DNA from 4 places in the Streptomyces sp. NPDC051738 genome. Region 1 is predicted to be linked to each of the others. Evidence: riboswitches for the same ligand, from Rfam matches in the RefSeq annotation. Region 1 holds a riboswitch; each other region holds the start of a gene.
What was found. Region 1 has a riboswitch for cobalamin ahead of ACIA8X_RS09965 (energy-coupling factor ABC transporter permease). Riboswitches for the same ligand answer to the same signal wherever they lie in the genome.
Positions count from the first base shown of each region.

Region 2: it holds a riboswitch for cobalamin, as region 1 does, so the genes downstream of both, ACIA8X_RS32205 (prenyltransferase/squalene oxidase repeat-containing protein) here and ACIA8X_RS09965 (energy-coupling factor ABC transporter permease) in region 1, are expected to answer to the same signal.
Region 3: it holds a riboswitch for cobalamin, as region 1 does, so the genes downstream of both, ACIA8X_RS31325 (ABC transporter substrate-binding protein) here and ACIA8X_RS09965 (energy-coupling factor ABC transporter permease) in region 1, are expected to answer to the same signal.
Region 4: it holds a riboswitch for cobalamin, as region 1 does, so the genes downstream of both, ACIA8X_RS19805 (cobalamin biosynthesis protein) here and ACIA8X_RS09965 (energy-coupling factor ABC transporter permease) in region 1, are expected to answer to the same signal.

Region 1 is NZ_JBITCM010000003.1:464,586-468,789, reverse strand. It holds gene cbiQ (cobalt ECF transporter T component CbiQ) at 1-417, opposite strand, end outside; gene ACIA8X_RS09970 (energy-coupling factor ABC transporter substrate-binding protein) at 424-795, opposite strand; gene ACIA8X_RS09965 (energy-coupling factor ABC transporter permease) at 792-1,493, opposite strand; cobalamin riboswitch at 1,523-1,709, opposite strand; gene ACIA8X_RS09960 (Pls/PosA family non-ribosomal peptide synthetase) at 1,918-4,204, shown strand, end outside.
Region 2 is NZ_JBITCM010000016.1:24,286-28,489, reverse strand. It holds gene ACIA8X_RS32220 (MBL fold metallo-hydrolase) at 1-860, shown strand, start outside; gene ACIA8X_RS32215 (nuclear transport factor 2 family protein) at 878-1,330, shown strand; gene ACIA8X_RS32210 (phosphotransferase) at 1,305-1,973, opposite strand; cobalamin riboswitch at 2,037-2,179, shown strand; gene ACIA8X_RS32205 (prenyltransferase/squalene oxidase repeat-containing protein) at 2,293-3,531, shown strand; gene ACIA8X_RS32200 (SCO2322 family protein) at 3,528-4,204, shown strand, end outside.
Region 3 is NZ_JBITCM010000015.1:107,998-112,201, reverse strand. It holds gene scpA (methylmalonyl-CoA mutase) at 1-449, shown strand, start outside; gene meaB (methylmalonyl Co-A mutase-associated GTPase MeaB) at 446-1,432, shown strand; cobalamin riboswitch at 1,488-1,674, shown strand; gene ACIA8X_RS31325 (ABC transporter substrate-binding protein) at 1,742-2,785, shown strand; gene ACIA8X_RS31320 (FecCD family ABC transporter permease) at 2,782-3,834, shown strand; gene ACIA8X_RS31315 (ABC transporter ATP-binding protein) at 3,831-4,204, shown strand, end outside.
Region 4 is NZ_JBITCM010000007.1:472,465-476,668, forward strand. It holds gene ACIA8X_RS19800 (cobyric acid synthase) at 1-1,362, opposite strand, end outside; gene ACIA8X_RS19805 (cobalamin biosynthesis protein) at 1,359-2,300, opposite strand; cobalamin riboswitch at 2,399-2,539, opposite strand; gene ACIA8X_RS19810 (hypothetical protein) at 2,655-2,876, opposite strand; gene ACIA8X_RS19815 (anion permease) at 2,922-4,154, opposite strand.

The DNA.
Region 1 (4,204 bases):
TGCCGGCACCCCGGCCCTGACCAGGCGGGGCAGCAGGTCGGACATCGGGGTGGTGAAGGCGAACAGCAGCACCCCGAGAGACGCGGCCGAGGTGCGCAGCATCAGCTCCCCGGCGCGCAGCCCACCGTCGTCGGCGAGGGACACGAACCCCTCGGGCCCGCCGACCTGGACGAGCAGCGTGAGCGCGCCGGTCACACAGAAGCCCAACGGCACGCGGTACGCACGCCACAGCCGCCGCGCGGGCACGCCCGCCGGTCCCAGCAGGACCGCGAGGGCGGTGACCAGGACCAATGCGGCACCTGGCCACGGCGGCAGCGAGATGGCGAGCACGGTGAGGCCGAGCCCGAGCACGGCCTTGTCCACGGGGTGACGGCGGCGCCAGCGACTGCTGTGCGCCGCCGCGTCGATCGGCAGCACGAGGGATCAGGCCCTTTCGGCCGTGGACTCCTTGGCGGCGCCACCTGCCGTGCCCTCGGTGTCCTGCTGGGCCAGTGCCCGCAGCTCACCCTGCCGCCGTCCCCGGTGCAGGCCGAAGTAGTAGGCGAGGACACCGGCACCGAGCGCCGCCTGGAGGGAGAACAGGGCCGACTCGATCTCACCGGACGGCGGCTCGTACAGCGGCGAGAACCAGGGCTCGTAGTCCGGCTTGATCTCGGTGATCGCCGTCTCCGCCTCACCGTCGGCGCCCGTGAACGGCTCCTCCTTGTGGTCCCCGAGGCCGAGCGCGAGCGGCAGCACGGCGAGAGCGGCCACGACCAGCAGAAGCAGGACGTTGATCTTGGTGTTCTTGCTCATCGGGCCACCGCCTCGGTCTCGGTCGCGGACTGCTTCTTGGTGAGGAGCACGCCCAGCCGGGTCAGTTCGCCCTTGCTGGACTGCACCAGCAGCCGCATCACGAGCACGGTGAGCAGGCCTTCGCTGACCGCGAGGGGGATCTGGGTGACGGCGAAGATGGAGCCGAACTTGCCGAGCGCGCCCAGGAATCCGCTGCTCGGGTCGGGGAAGGCGAGGGCCAGCTGGACGCTGGTGACGCAGTAGGTGGACAGGTCGGCGACGAACGCGCCGAAGAAGACGGCGACCATCAGCGGCACGTCGTAGCGCCGTAGCAGTTTGTAGATCGCGTATCCGGCCCAGGGGCCGACGATCGCCATCGAGAAGACGTTGGCGCCGAGTGTGGTCAGGCCACCGTGGGCGAGCAGCAGTGCCTGGAAGAGCAGGGTGATGGTGCCCAGGACCGCCATGATCGGTGGCCGGAACAGGATGGCGCCCAGGCCGGTGCCGGTGGGGTGCGAGCAGCTGCCGGTCACGGAGGGCAGCTTCAGCGCGGACAGGACGAAGGTGAAGGCCCCGGAGGCGCCGAGGAGCAAGGTGCTCTCGGGGTGCTCCCTGACCTCGCGGGTGAGTGACCGGACTCCGTGGACGACGAAGGGAGCGGACGCGACGCCCCAGGCGACCGCGTGCGCCGGAGGAAGAAAACCCTCGGCTATGTGCATGGCTTGGCAGACCCTCTCCAGCACCTCGTGGATGGTTGACGCGCCTTGGCCGGTCTCCTGGCTGACGGGTAGCACCGCCCGTGCTCCGCCTTCCCGGGTCCCGAAGGACCCAGTGGCTGCCCGTGAGGGCTGGAGCCGGACTTCCCGATTCACAGTGGCGAGGGCCGCACCGGCATCACACCGGATTTCCCGTTCACCAAGGCGTGGTGACAGTAGTGCCCGCACAGGGTGGCTGACAAGCGCGCCTCGGGGGCGTGAAAGTGTCGTTCGCCCGCTCCAAGACGGGCTCAAGCCCGGCCCTCCGACCGCAACTGTATGTGCGCACTGGGTCACCGATGGAGGAAGGTGTGCAAGAAGTTCCGATTGTGGAGATCTGTCCGCCTCTCGGTGCCGAATCAAGAGCATGAGTGGTTCTGGCCACGGGATGGCCAACAAGTCCGTGGAAACGTTGCCTTTCGCTCCGGAGGAAGCCGCAGCCCTATCGAACGGGCACGGCGAACCGGACGTGATCGAGAGAGCCCTCGCCGACGTGCTGGCCGCAGTCGTGCGGACCGAGCGGGTGTCGGTCGACGGAAACTTCTTCACCGACCTGGGCGCCGACTCGCTGGTGATGGCGCACTTCTGCGCACGCGTCAGAAAACGTGCGGACCTGCCGTCGGTGTCGATGAAGGACGTCTATCGGCACCCCACGATCAGGAGCCTGTCGACGGCACTCGCGGAAGCCCCGCCCATGCCCCGGACGCAGCCGTCGGCTGTGGTCCGGGAACCGGAGTCGTCGGCCCCGGCTGCGGTGCCGGCCCGGCCTCCGGCGGGCAGGTGGCAGTACCTCCTGTGCGGCGCGCTGCAGTTCCTGGCCTTCCTGGGGTACACCTACGTCCTCGCCTTCGGCACCGCCCGAGGCTACGAGTGGATCTCCGCCGGATCAGGTGTGCTCGACGTGTACCTGCGGTCGGCCCTGTTCGGCGGTGCGGCCTTCCTGGTCCTGTGTGTCCTTCCCATCCTTGTGAAGTGGACGCTCGTCGGCCGGTGGAAGGCTCAGCAGATCCCGGTCTGGAGCCTCGCGTACGTCCGCTTCTGGATCGTCAAGACGATGGTCCGGTCGGATCCACTGGCGCTGTTCAGTGGCTCGCCGCTCTATCTGCTCTACCTCAGGGCCCTGGGCGCGAAGGTCGGGCCCGGCGCCCTGGTCCTCTCCCGGAGCGTGCCCGTGTGCACGGACCTGCTCACCATCGGCGCCGGCACGGTCATCCGCAAGGACTCGCTCATCGCCTGCTACCGGGCCCACGCCGGAGTGATCCAGACGGGCCCGGTCACCCTCGGCAGGAACGTGCTGGTCAGCGAGGCCACGGTGCTCGACATCGACACGTCGATGGGCGACGGCGCCCAGCTCGGCCATGCCTCCGCTCTGCACCGCGGGCAGGCGGTACCCGACGGCGAGCACTGGCACGGTTCCCCGGCGCAGCCGACCGACGTGGACTACCAGGTGGTGGGCGAGGCCCGCTGCGGTGCGGTGCGCAGGGCGGTCCACAGCGTTCTGCAACTGCTGGTCGCGCTGGTCGTGTACGTGCCGCTCGCGGTCGGCGGCGTGGCCGCGCTGCTCGTCGCGGTCCCGCAGCTCAGCACGGCTCTGGCGCCGGGACCCGCGGTCTTCACCGACGGGATGTACTACGTCGAGGTCCTGGCGATGTCCTTCGTGCTCGTCTTCGGCGCCATTCCCGCCGGTCTCCTCTTCCTGGCCACCGTTCCCCGCCTGCTCGGCCTGACCATCACGCCGGGCAGGACCTACTGCCTGTACGGCTTCCACTTCGGAGTGCACCGGACGATCGCCCTCCTCACCAACTGGAAGGCGCTGAAGCGCCTGTTCGGTGACAGCTCCGCCATCGTCCACTACCTGCGTGGCCTCGGGTACGACCTCTCCCGCGTCCAGCAGACCGGGTCGAACTTCGGCACCGTGATGAAACACGAGACGCCGTATCTGAGCACCGTCGGACGCGGGACGATGGTCGCGGACGGCCTGTCGATCATGAATGCCGACTTCTCCAGTACCGCGTTCCGCGTGTCCCGGGTGTCGATCGGGCCGCGCAACTTCCTCGGGAACAGGATCGCGTACCCCACGCGGGGCAGGACCGGCGACGACTGCCTCCTCGCGACGAAGGTCATGGTGCCGGTCGACGGGGAGGTCCGCGAAGGCGTCGGGCTGCTGGGGTCGCCCAGCTTCGAGATTCCCCGCTCGGTCCTGCGGGACAGCCGGTTCGACCGGCTCAAGAGCCGTGAGCAGCTGCGGCGGGCCCTCCCCGCCAAGAACAGGCACAACGCCGGCACCATGGGGTGGTACCTGCTGACGCGCTGGATCTACGCCTTCGCTCTCGCCCTGCTCGTCTCAGCGGCCGCGGAGCTGTACGGGCCGCTCGGTGTGTCGGGGATCGTGCTGGCCGACCTCCTTGTCGTGCTGTTCACCGTCGTGTACTTCGTGCTGATCGAACGCGTCATCACACTGATCCATCCCCTCAGGCCGATGCTCTGCTCGATCTACACCCCGGGCTTCTGGCGGCATGAGCGCTACTGGAAGGTGCCGTCGGAGACGTACCCGAAGATCTTCAACGGCACCCCGTTCAAGAACGTGATCTGGCGGCTGCTGGGGGTGCGGATCGGCCGCATGGTGTTCGACGACGGCTGCTTCCTGACGGAACGGGCCATGGCCGCCATCGGGG
Region 2 (4,204 bases), on a different contig from region 1:
TCGCGGACTGCGGCACCGCGCCCGCCGAGATCCACGGCGTCGTGATCACCCATCACCACCCCGACCACCACGGCCTGTCCGCCAAGGTGCGCGAGGCCTCCGGCGCCTGGATCGCGATGCACGCGGCGGACGCGGCGATCGTACGGCGCACCCGGGCGACCCACCCCGAGCGCTGGTTCTCCTACATGGCGGCCAAGCTCACCGCGGCCGGCGCCCCCGACGCCCATGTGGCGCCCCTGCGCACCGCGCGCCGCCCGAGCACGCTGCCCGGCTTCGCCCCCGCCCTGCCCGACCGCGAGATCGTCCCCGGCGAACTCCTCGACCTCCCCGGCCGCCGCCTGCGCGCGATCTGGACCCCGGGCCACACCCCCGGCCATGTCTGCCTGCACCTGGAGGAGGAGCACCCGGCCCGACTCCCGGGCCACGGACGCCTGTTCTCCGGTGACCATCTGCTCCCCGGGATCACCCCGCACATCGGCCTGTACGAGGACCCCGACGACACGACCGTCACCGACCCCCTCGGCGACTATCTCGCCTCTCTGGAACGCGTCGGCCGCCTCGCCCCCGCCGAGATCCTCCCGGCCCACCAGCACGCGTTCACCGACGCACCCGCCCGCGTACGGCAGTTGCTGCTCCATCACGAGTCCCGCCTCACCGACCTCCTCACCCTCCTCGCCGAGCCCCTCACCCCCTGGCAACTCGCCGAGCGCATGGAGTGGAACCGGCCCTGGGACCAAATCCCGTACGCGTCACGGAACATCGCGATCGCGGAGGCGGAAGCCCATCTGCGGCGGCTGGTGAAGCTGGGGCGGGCGGAGGCGGTGGCGGGGAGCGAGCCGGTGGCGTACGTGGCCGTATAAAGATCGCCATGAACGCCATGGATTCTTTGGACCGGCTGCTCGCCGAACGCGCCTGCGAGCGCGTCATCATCGACTTCGTCCACCGCCTCGACCTGGGTGAACCGGCCTCCGTCGCCGAGCTGTTCACCGAGGACGGCAGCTGGGCCTGGCCGGAGGGCGAACGGTTGGTCAAGGGCCGGGACGCCCTCCGTCAGTACTTCGGCTCCCGCCCCGCCGACCGGCTCTCCCGCCGCATGATGTCCAACGTCCTGGTCACGGTGGCCTCCCCGGACACGGCAACGGCGACCTCGTACTTCACGACGTACCGGGTCGACGGCCACGAGGGCGGCCCTGTGCCGCCGGGATCTCCGGTCCAGGTGGGCTCCTACGAGGACACGTTCCGCAGGTCGCCGGACGGCACCTGGCTCCTGTCCGCCCGGGTCCTCCATCTGGCCTTCGCCGGACCTACCCCGCGCCCGCCCAAGCCATGAACGACCGGACCAACTCCTCCGCCTCACCCAGCACTTCGACCTCCCGCCGGGTCATCGTCGGATTCACCGCGCGGCGGCGCAGCGCCTCCGTGAGGCCGCTCTCGGTGAGGTGGGACGGGTCGGCGAGGAGGGCGGCGAGGAGCGCGCGGGCGGGTTCGGCGAGGGCCTCGTCGCCTACGGCGACCTGCGCGAGGATCACCGCTGAGGAGCCCCAGTCGAGGCCGGGGTCGCCTTCGGCCGCGTTGTCCCAGTCGATCACGTAGGGGCCGTCGGGCGTGAGGACGACGTTGTCCGGATGCAGGTCGAGGTGCAGGACACGGCCGCCCTGCGCTCCGCGCGCGGGGACGCCGTGCAGTCGCCGCAGCAGCCGGGCGAGGATGCCGCCCGCCTCGTCCGCGCCCATCGTCCCCTCGGTCAGCGCCCCCAGCATCGTCGGCCCCGACAGCCGCTGCATCACCAGCTCGGTCCGCGAGGAGTCGGCGAGCCGCACCCGGGGCACCGGAAAGCCGTGCTCGCGGACATGCCCCATCACCACCCCCTCGGCGAGCGCGTCCCCGTACCCCTCCCGGTACCGGCGCAGCACCCACGCCTCGTCGATCTCGTACACGTCGGCGGTACGCCCCGCCCCGAGCAGTCTCCCCACGGTCCCCCCTGTCGCTTCCCTCACGCCCGAAGCTACCGCCCGCACAGGCGCCCCTCAGCCTCAGAGTTACGGGCGGGTAGAGTGACGGCGTCGTCATCACACCCGTACAGGGGGAAGCCGGTGCAAATCCGGCGCTGACCCGCAACCGTGAACCGGTCGTCGAACGCCGGTGAGCCGGATCGCCCCGTACGGATACGTGACCGGCTCACGTGCCCCGGCAACCGGCCGGAGCACGGCACCGTCGAGGTATACGGAGTCGAGCCGCCCGGGGTCCCCCCTGTGCTGCCCGGTTCCCCTTAGGGAAGGGCATCCGCCGATCATGTACGTCCGCCGCAGCGCCGCGGCCCTGGCCGCCGTCACCGTGATCGGCACCGCCTCTGCCGCGCCCGCAGTCGCCGCCGACCCCTCCCCGTCCGCGTCCCCGTCCGTCACGCTCCCCGCCGGGCTGTACGGCACCGGCGACCCGACGTACGACGGCGTCTGGCGCCAGTCCCTCGCGCTGGTCGCGCAGAGCCGGGTGGGCATACAGCCCGCCGTCAAGGCGATCGACTGGCTGGCCGGGCAGCAGTGCGCCGACGGGGCGTTCGCGGCGTTCCGCGCGGAGCCCGCCAAGGCGTGCGACGCGAAGACCATGGTCGACACCAACAGCACGGCCGCAGCCGTCCAGGGCCTGGCCTCGGTCGGCGGGCACGAGAAGGAGATCGGCAAGGCGGTGACCTGGCTGAAGTCCGTGCAGAACAAGGACGGCGGCTGGGGCTACACGCCCGGCGGGGCCAGCGACGCCAACTCGACGTCCGTCGTGATCGGCGCGCTCGACGCCGCCGGCGGCGACCCGGCCGAGGTCCGCAAGGACGGCAAGTCGCCCTCCGACGCCCTGGTGAAGCTCGCCCTGCCGTGCGCGGACGGCGGTGCCTTCGCCTACCAGCCGGACAAGAAGGGCAAGCTCGCGGCCAACGCGGACGCGACGGCGGCGGCCGTCGTCGGCACGCTGGGCACCGGCATGCTGTCGGTGAAGGCCGGCGAGAAGAAGGATGTCGCCTGCGCGGGCGCCTCCGACCTCACTGCGGAGCAGGCCGGAGCCAACGGTGCCGCGTACCTGGCGAAGGCGGTCGAGAAGGACGGCTACCTGAAGTCCGCCCTTGCCGGCGCCGAGGACCAGCCCGACTACGGCAACACGGCGGACGCGGTCGTCGCGCTCGCCGCCGAGGCCGGTGCGGCCGCGGCCCAGAAGCCCCTGAACTGGCTGGAGAAGAACGCCGCGCAGTGGGCCGCCCAGAGTGGCCCCGCCGCCTACGCCCAGCTGATCCTCGCCGCCGAGGCGACGGGCACCGACCCGCGTGCCTTCGGCGGCACGGACCTGGTCAAGCAGCTCAACGCGCAGGGCCCGGCCCCGCGGACCGCGACATCCGAGTCGGAGTCGGAGTCGGCGAAGGCGTCTGAGGAGAAGCAGGACGACGACGGCGGCGTCAGCCTGACCTGGATCATCGGCGTCGGCCTGGTCGGGGGCATCGGCATCGGCTTCCTGCTGAGCACCCGCAAGAAGAACCCGCGACCGTGATCCGCCGCACCCTCGCTCTGCTCTGCGCCGCGCTGGTCGTCCTGACCGGCGCGGCCCAGGCCGCCCAGGCGACCGGCTACCGCTACTGGTCCTTCTGGGACCGCGACGGCGACACCTGGACCTATGCCACCCAGGGCCCCTCCACCGCCCGCCCGTCCGACGGCGACGTCCAGGGCTTCCGCTTCGCGGTGAGCGAGGACTCCAAGGATGCTGCCCTCCCGCGCGGCGCCGCCGTGTTCCAGGTGATCTGCGCGAGAACGCCCGCGCAGGACGGCAAGAAGCGGGTGGCGCTGGTCATCGACTTCGGTACGAAGGCCGACGCCCCGTCCGGCGAGACGCCCCCGCCCCGCCGCACGGCATGCGCCCGCGTCGCCGCCGACGCGACCACGGCAGAGGCCCTGGCCTCGGTGGCCAAGCCCCTGCGCTACGACACGAACGCCCTGTTGTGCGCGATCTCGGGGTATCCGGAGTCGGGCTGCGGGGAGCAGGTGTCGGGGGCGAAGGAACCGACGGCGGACGAACCGACGGCGGGCGAGCGGCAGACGGCCGCGCAGGAGACGGCCACCGCGAAGGACGACGAGTCGGGCGGCGGCCCGTCGCTCGGCCTCGTCGCGGGGATCGCGGTAGTGGCCGTACTGGGAACCGCGGCGATCTGGCAGGCACGACGGCGGCG
Region 3 (4,204 bases), on a different contig from region 1:
GCACCCGCGCTCTGGTGTCCGACTTCGAGGAGGCCGAGGGCCGCCGCCCGCGCATCCTGGTCGCGAAGATGGGCCAGGACGGCCACGACCGCGGCCAGAAGGTGATCGCCACCGCCTTCGCCGACCTCGGCTTCGACGTCGACGTCGGCCCGCTGTTCCAGACCCCGGCCGAGGTGGCCCGCCAGGCCGTCGAGGCGGACGTGCACATCGTCGGGGTGTCGTCGCTGGCGGCCGGCCACCTCACCCTCGTACCGGCGTTGAAGGAGCAGCTCGCCGAGGAGGGGCGCGAGGACATCATGATCGTGGTCGGCGGGGTGATCCCGCCGCAGGACGTGCCGACGCTCCTGGAGATGGGTGCGGCGGCCGTCTTCCCGCCCGGGACGGTGATCCCGGACGCGGCGTACGACCTGGTGCGGCGGCTGTCGACCGGACTCGGGCACGACCTGTGATCGATGTCGACGCCTATGTGAAAGGCGTGCTCGACGGGAAGCGGGCGATCATCGCACGCGCCATCACCCTCGTCGAGTCCACTCGTCCGCAACACCGGGCGCTGGCACAGGAGTTGCTCACCGAGCTGCTTCCGCACAGCGGCCGGGCGCGGCGGATCGGTGTCAGCGGGGTGCCGGGCGTGGGCAAGTCGACGTTCATCGACGCGTTCGGCTCGATGCTCACCGCGCTCGGGCACCGGGTGGCCGTGCTCGCCGTCGACCCCTCCTCCAGCCGTACCGGCGGCTCGATCCTCGGCGACAAGACGCGTATGGAGCGTCTGGCCGTGGATCCGGCGGCCTTCGTGCGGCCGTCCCCCACGGCGGGCACGCTGGGCGGGGTCGCCAAGGCCACGCGCGAGTCGATCGTGGTGATGGAGGCGGCCGGCTACGACGTGATCCTGGTGGAGACGGTCGGCGTCGGCCAGTCCGAGACCGCGGTCGCGAACATGGTCGACTCCTTCCTGCTGCTCACTCTCGCCCGTACCGGCGACCAGTTGCAGGGCATCAAGAAGGGCGTCCTGGAACTGGCCGACGTGCTGGCCGTCAACAAGGCGGACGGCCCGCACGAGCGCGACGCCAGCGCCGCGGCACGGGAGTTGGCGAGCGCACTGCGGCTGATGCACGGCAAGGATCCCGTCTGGACGCCGCCGGTGCTCAGTTGCAGCGCCCGCGAATCGACCGGTCTGGACACCGTCTGGGAACGCCTCGAACAGCACCGCACCCTGCTGGACTCGACCGGGCGCCTCGCCGCCAAGCGCCGCGACCAGCAGGTCGACTGGACGTGGAGCATGGTCCGCGACGAACTCCTCGGCCGGCTGCACGCCGACCCGGCGGTGCGGGCCCTCGCACCGGCTCTCGAACAGCGCGTCAGGGACGGCGAGTTGACGCCCACGCTGGCTGCCGAGCGCATCCTGCGGGCACTCGGGAGCACCGAGCCCTCCTGAGCACCCGAGGTGGGCCCCACCTGGGAGGTTGAGGCGCCTGTGGTAGCTTGCCGAGGCCAGTCGTACCCGTGTGCGTACCCGTACGTACACGAGTCAGGGAATCCGGTGGGAATCCGGAGCTGACGCGCAGCGGTGAGGGCGACGGGCGGGGCAACGGCCACTGGACGGTGAACACGGTCCGGGAAGGCGCCTCGTCCGGGCGACCCCGAGTCCGAAGACCTGCTGGCACCCTCCGGCAGTGTCAACGGCCGGAGGGAGCACCGTACGACCGGGCTTCGCGCATGAGCCCTCGACGCCGAAGGAAGTCCCGTGCCGTTCGCACGCCCTGTCCGTCCTGCCGCCGTTCTCCTGACCGGTGCCCTCCTGCTGACCGGTTGCGGCGGCTCCTCCGACTCACCGACCGGGAGCGCGACCAGGAGCAAGCCCGCCGGATATCCGGTCACCCTCGACAACTGCGGGCAGAAGGTCCGCGTCGAGGCGCCTCCGCAGCAGGCCGTCTCCCTCAACCAGGGCACCACCGAGATCATGCTCTCCCTCGGTCTCTCCGACCGCATGGTGGGCACCGCCACCTGGACGGACCCGGTGGCGAAGGGGCTGGAGAAGGACAACGCGAAGGTGCGGCGGCTGGCGGACAACGCCCCGTCCTTCGAGAAGGTCCTGGACACCGAACCCGACTTCGTCGCCGCGTCCTTCGCCTCCACGCTCGGCAAGGGCGGGGTGGCCACCCGCGAGCAGTTCGAGAAGCTCGGCGTGCCCACCTACCTCTCCCCCTCCGACTGCGTGGGCAAGGACAACAGCGGCGACGGCGACGGCTCGCGCACGGAACCGCTCACCATGGACGCGGTCTACGGCGAAGTCACCGACCTGGCAAGGATCTTCGGCGTCGAGGAGCGGGGCGAGAAGCTCGTCGCCGACCTCCGGGCCCGGGTGAAGAAGGCCACCTCCGGACTCGACGCCAAGGACGTGACCCTCCTGTACTGGTTCGCCAACTCCCAGTCCCCGTACCTCGCGGGCTGCTGCGGCGCACCCGGCGTCATCACCCGCGAACTCGGTGCCGAGAACGCCTTCGACGACACCCACGAGGAATGGCCCCAGGTCAACTGGGAGACGGTCGCCGACCGCGACCCCGACGTCCTCGTCATCGGCGACCTGTCCCGCAAGCAGCAGACAGCCGAAACGGCCGCGCGGAAGATCGAGTTCCTGGAATCCGACCCGGTGACGAAGAACATGTCCGCGGTGCGTGAGAAGCGGTATGTGCTGCTGTCCGGGCAGGCCATGAACCCGACCATCCGGACCGTCGAGGGCGTGGAGAAGGTGGCGGCGGCCCTGCGCAAATACGGCCTCGCCGGGTGAGCACCGCCCTGTCGGAGGTCGCCCCGGCGGCACTGCGCGGCCTGCGCCGCACGCTGCTGTGGGCGGCCGGTCTCGTCCTGCTGGTCCTCTCCGTCGCCGTGGCGATCACCATCGGTCCTGCGGACATCGCCGTCGGGGACGTCTGGGCGACGGTGGCCGCGCATCTCGGCTGGGGCCAGGGCGAGTTGACGCCCATCCGGGACGGCATCGTCTGGAACCTGCGCCTCCCGCGCACGCTGCTCGCCGCGGTGTGCGGTGCCGGGCTGGCCGTGTGCGGGGCGGTGATGCAGTCCCTGCTGCGCAACCCGCTCGCCGACCCCTTCGTCCTGGGCGTCTCCTCGGGCGCCTCGACCGGCGCGGTCGTGGTCGTCGTCCTCGGCGCGGGCGGCGGTCTGCTGTCGGTCTCCGGTGGCGCGTTCCTGGGCGCGGTCGTCTCCTTCGGGCTGGTACTGCTGCTCAGCCACACCCTCGGCGGCACCACGGACCGGGTGGTGCTCGCCGGGGTCGCCGCGATGCAGTTGTTCTCCGCGCTCACCTCCTTCGTGGTGATGACGGCGGCCGACGCGGAGACCACACGCGGTGTGCTGTTCTGGCTGCTCGGCTCGCTCAGCGGGGCCGGCTGGACCGATGTGGGCGTGGGGCTTGCGGCCCTGGTGGTGACCCTGCTCGTGTGCGCCGGTTACGCCCGCGCGCTCGACGCGTTCGCGTTCGGCCAGGACGCCGCCGCCTCGCTCGGCGTACACGTGGCCCGCTCCCGCATGGTGCTGCTCTGTACGACCGCCCTACTCACGGCCGCTCTGGTCAGCTCCGCCGGGGCGATCGGCTTCGTCGGCCTGGTCCTCCCGCACGCCGTCCGCCCATTGACCGGCCCCGGACACACCCGCCTGCTGCCCGCCACCGCCCTCACCGGGGCGGTGCTCCTCGTCTGGGTCGACACCCTCGCCCGCACCGCCCTCGACCCGCAGGAGGTGCCGGTGGGCGTGATGACCGCGCTGATCGGCGTCCCGGCGTTCGTCCTCGTCCTCTACCGGGAGCGGGGCAGCCGATGAGCAAGCACCCGATGAGCGACCCCACCCCGGCCACGGGACTGCGCGCCGACCGCGTCAGCCGCAAGGCCGACGGCACCCTGATCCTGGACGGCGTCAGCCTCACCCCGCGTCCCGGCACAGTCACCGGTCTGCTCGGCCCGAACGGCTCGGGCAAGTCCACGCTGCTGCGTCTGCTCGCCGGCGTCATCGCCCCGGACTCCGGTGCCGTCACCCTGGACGACCACCCGCTGGACCGGCTGGGCCGCCGCACCGTCGCCCGACGCGTCGCGGTCGTCGAGCAACAGGCCGACACCCAGGTCGCGTTGACCGTCCTGGACGTCGTACGCCTCGGCCGCGTCCCGCACCGCCGGGCCTGGAGCCCCGCGACCTC
Region 4 (4,204 bases), on a different contig from region 1:
GGCGGCGGTCGCCACCTCGCGCAGGAAGGCCCGCCGGAACCCGTCCGACTCCAGCGAGCCGTGCCAGTGCGTGCCCCAGGTCTGCCCGACCCGGCAGCCGTCGAGGCTGTGTCCTTTGTCATCAGAGATGAACGCTTCCCCGCCTTCTACATCCGCGACCCCGTGATGGATCTCGTACCCCTCGACGGGCTCCCCGAGGGCCTCGCCGACCGGCCGCGTGAGGGTCTTCTCGCGGGCGAACCGGACGCGGACGGGCAGGACACCGAGCCCTTCGACATGCCCGCGTCGGCTCTCGACCTCGTCCTCGATGTGCTCGCCGAGGATCTGGAAGCCACCGCAGACGCCGAGGACGGGCCGCCCTTCGGCGACCCTGCGCCGGATGGCCTCCGCGAGCCCGCGCTCCCGCAGCCACTCCAGGGCGCGGACGGTCCCCCGGGTGCCGGGGACCACCACGAGATCCGCGTCGGCCAGCTCCTCCGGCCGGTCCACGAACCGCACGACGACGCCGGGTTCGGCGGCGAGCGCGTCGACGTCGGTGAAGTTGGACATCAGGGGGATCGCGCAGACGGCGACCCGCAGTACGTCCTCGCCGACGGGCGGGGCGACGTTCGACTCCCGGACCGTCCCGCGCAGGGAGACCCGCAGCCCGTCCTCCTCGTCGATGCCGAGGCCGTGCCGGAAGGGCAGGACGCCGTAGGTATGCCGCCCGGTGAGGCCGTGGAGCATGTCGAGGCCGGGCTCCAGGAGGCTGACGTCCCCGCGGAACTTGTTGACCAGGAACCCGGCGACCAGCTCCTGGTCCTCGGGCGAGAGGAGCGCCACGGTCCCGAAGAAGGAGGCGAAGACGCCCCCGCGGTCGATGTCACCCACGACGAGCACGGGAAGCCGGGCATTGCGGGCGATCCCCATGTTCACGATGTCGGTGCGCCGCAGATTGATCTCGGCCGGACTGCCGGCCCCCTCACAGATCACCGCGTCATACGTCTCCCGCAGCTCGGCGAGACAGTCGAGCACGGTCCCGAGCAGCTTCTGCTGCCGCCCGCCGTGATACCCGCGCGCACTGAGCTCACCGATCGGCTTCCCGAGCAGCACGACCTGACTGCTCTGCTCGCCACCGGGCTTGAGCAGCACGGGATTCATCAGCGCGGTCGGCTCGACGCGACAGGCCTGCGCCTGCATGGCCTGAGCCCGCCCGATCTCGGCGCCTTCCCTCGTCACGAACGAATTCAGCGACATGTTCTGCGCCTTGAACGGCGCGACCTTGACGCCCTGCCGCACCAGCCACCGGCAGATCCCGGCGGTGACGACGCTCTTGCCGGCGTCGGAGGTCGTGCCGGCGACGAGAAGCCCACCGCCCGTCATGACGTACTTCCCTTCACGATGCTGCGCGCGGCGACACAGACGCCGAGCGCCAGCCAACTGACGCGCTTCGACAGCCGTACGGCCCGCTCGATGTCATGGACGGCGACGGTCCGCCCCGCCCCGTTGAGCACGGGCCGGTGCTCGACCCGCCCGCCGTAGGACAGGGTCCCGCCCAGCCGTACGCCCAGCGCCCCCGCGAACGAGGCCTCCACGGGCCCGGCGTTGGGGCTCGGATGCTTGGTGGCGTCGGCACGCCAGGCCCGTACCGCCCCTCGGGGCTCGCCCCCGGCGACCGTCGCGAGGACGGCGGTCAGCCGCGCACCCGACCACCCGGCCACATCGTCGAGCCGAGCCGAAGCCCATCCGTACCGCCGATAACGGGGCGACTTGTGCCCCACCATGGCGTCCAGCGTGTTGACGGCCCGGAACCCGAGCAGCCCCGCCACCCCGCCGACGGCACCCCACACGAGCGCCCCCACCACGGCGTCGGAGGTGTTCTCGGCGACGGACTCGACGACGGCCCGCGCGATCCCGTCGGCGTCGAGCGCCTGCGGATCCCGTCCGCACAGATGCGGCAGCCGGTCCCGGGCGCCCTCGATGTCCCCCGCCTCCAGGGCACGCCCGATGACCCGGGCCTCACGCGCGAGCGAGGTCCCGCCGACAACGGCCCAGGTGGCGGCGGCGGTCAGCGCGACGGAAGCGGTACGGGACGGACGTACGGCCCGCTGCGCCACGGCACCGAGCGCCACGGCACCGCCCGCACAGATGGCGGTGTGCAGCGCGCCCCACCCCCGGTGGTCCCGCCACAACACCTTCTCCACGGCCCCGGCGGCCCGACCGAACGCGGCGACCGGATGCCCGCGACGCGGATCGCCGAGCAGCAGATCACCGAGAAGTCCGGCGGCGGCGCCGTACGCGAAGACGCGGTCGGCACGCATCGGGGTCAGCCGACCGTCGGTTCAGACAAGGGTCTGACGCTGCAAGTCGATCGGCAGGCGAGCATGGCGTTATGTCCTCACTCAGGGTGTCCACGCCCTGGTTCGACGAGACCGACGGCGAGAGTTCCTGGCTCCCGGGGCTATCTACCCCGGTGACAGTGGCGGGACCGCGCCGGATTCACACCGGACTTCCTCTTCTGCCGCCGTATATGGCTCGGGCAGTCCACCACGGGGTTGGAAAGGGCGTCAACTTGCCGTTGACCTGCGGTGGGGGAGTGTGCGAAGGCCCACACAGACGCGAGGTGCGAGACGGCGATCCGTCCCGCACCTCGGGTGTTCTCGTGCGCTGTCGCGTCAGGCCACGATCAGATAGATCCCGTACGCCACGGCCGCCGCGCAGGCCGCGAAGCAGGCGTACGCGCCGGTGACCGCAAGCGCGGCCGACCCGCCCTGAGCCGTGGCCTTCTCTTGGCGGGACAGGCCCGCGATGCCGAGGGTGAACAGGCCCACGAGGGCCACCGTGACCACGAGGCTGACGCCGAAGACGGAGCCGAGGGCCGCCCAGTCGATCTTCATGCTTCTACTTCCTTGGGTAACTGAGGAGGAGTGACCGGGAGGAGGTCAGACGGAGGCCTTCGACGGCGCCGGCTCGGTGGCCGGGGCCGGCACGGTGGCCGACAGGTCCTCGGTCGCCGTGCCTGCCGGGGGCGGGGTCACGGCGGCGATGGCGGTGGTGACCACGCCGGCCGGCTCGTCGGTCTCGTTGACGTTCGTGTGGTCGACGACCTCGCGGCGGGAGATCTTCCAGATGGCGGCGCTGGAGGTGATCAGGAAGATCGCGACGAGGGCGGTGCCCCAGGAGCCGAAGCCGGTCACGTACTCCGCGAGCGCGCCGACCAGGGCGGCGGCCGGGAGCGTGAGGCCCCAGGCGACGAACATGCGGGTGGCCGTCGACCAGCGGACCACGCCGCCCTTGCGGCCGAGGCCCGCGCCCATCACCGCGCCGGAGACGGAGTGCGTGGTGGAGAGGGAGAAGCCGAGGTGGGAGGAGGCCAGGATGACCGTCGCGGCGCTGGTCTGGGCGGCGAAGCCCTGCTGCGGCTGAAGGTCGGTCAGGCCCTTGCCCATCGTGCGGATGATGCGCCAGCCGCCGAGGTAGGTGCCGAGCGCGATGGCCAGGCCCGCGGAGAGGATGACCCACATGGGCGGGTCGGAGTCGGGGGCGACGGCGCCGCCGGCGACCAGGGCGAGGGTGATGATGCCCATCGTCTTCTGCGCGTCGTTGGTGCCGTGGGCGAGGGAGACCAGGCCGGCGGAGGCGATCTGGCCCGCGCGGTAGCCCTTCGCGGAGGCCTGGCCGTCGGCCTTCTTGCCGAGGGAGTACGTCAGGCGCGTGGCGAGGAGCGCGGCGATGCCCGCGACCAGCGGAGCGGCGATCGCCGGGATCAGCACCTTGGTGACGAGCGCGTCGCCGTGGACCGCGCCGATGCCGGCCGAGGCGATGGTGGCGCCGATCAGGCCGCCCATCAGGGCGTGCGAGGAGCTGGACGGCAGTCCGACCAGCCAGGTCAGCAGGTTCCAGAGGATCGCGCCGACCAGCGCGGCGAATATGACTTCGGGACGGATGCCGGTCTCGTCGACGAGACCTTTGGAGATCGTGTTGGCGACCTCCACGGAGAGGAAGGCGCCGACAAGGTTCAGCACGGCGGACATGGCCACCGCGACCTTGGGCTTGAGCGCACCGGTCGAGATGGTGGTGGCCATCGCGTTGGCGGTGTCGTGGAAACCGTTCGTGAAATCGAACGCGAGTGCGGTCACGACCACAATCGCGAGGATCAGCGAGAAGTTTTCCATTTACCCAGGCAATCGTTCGAGGTCATTGGCTGGACGAACGTAGGTAACCT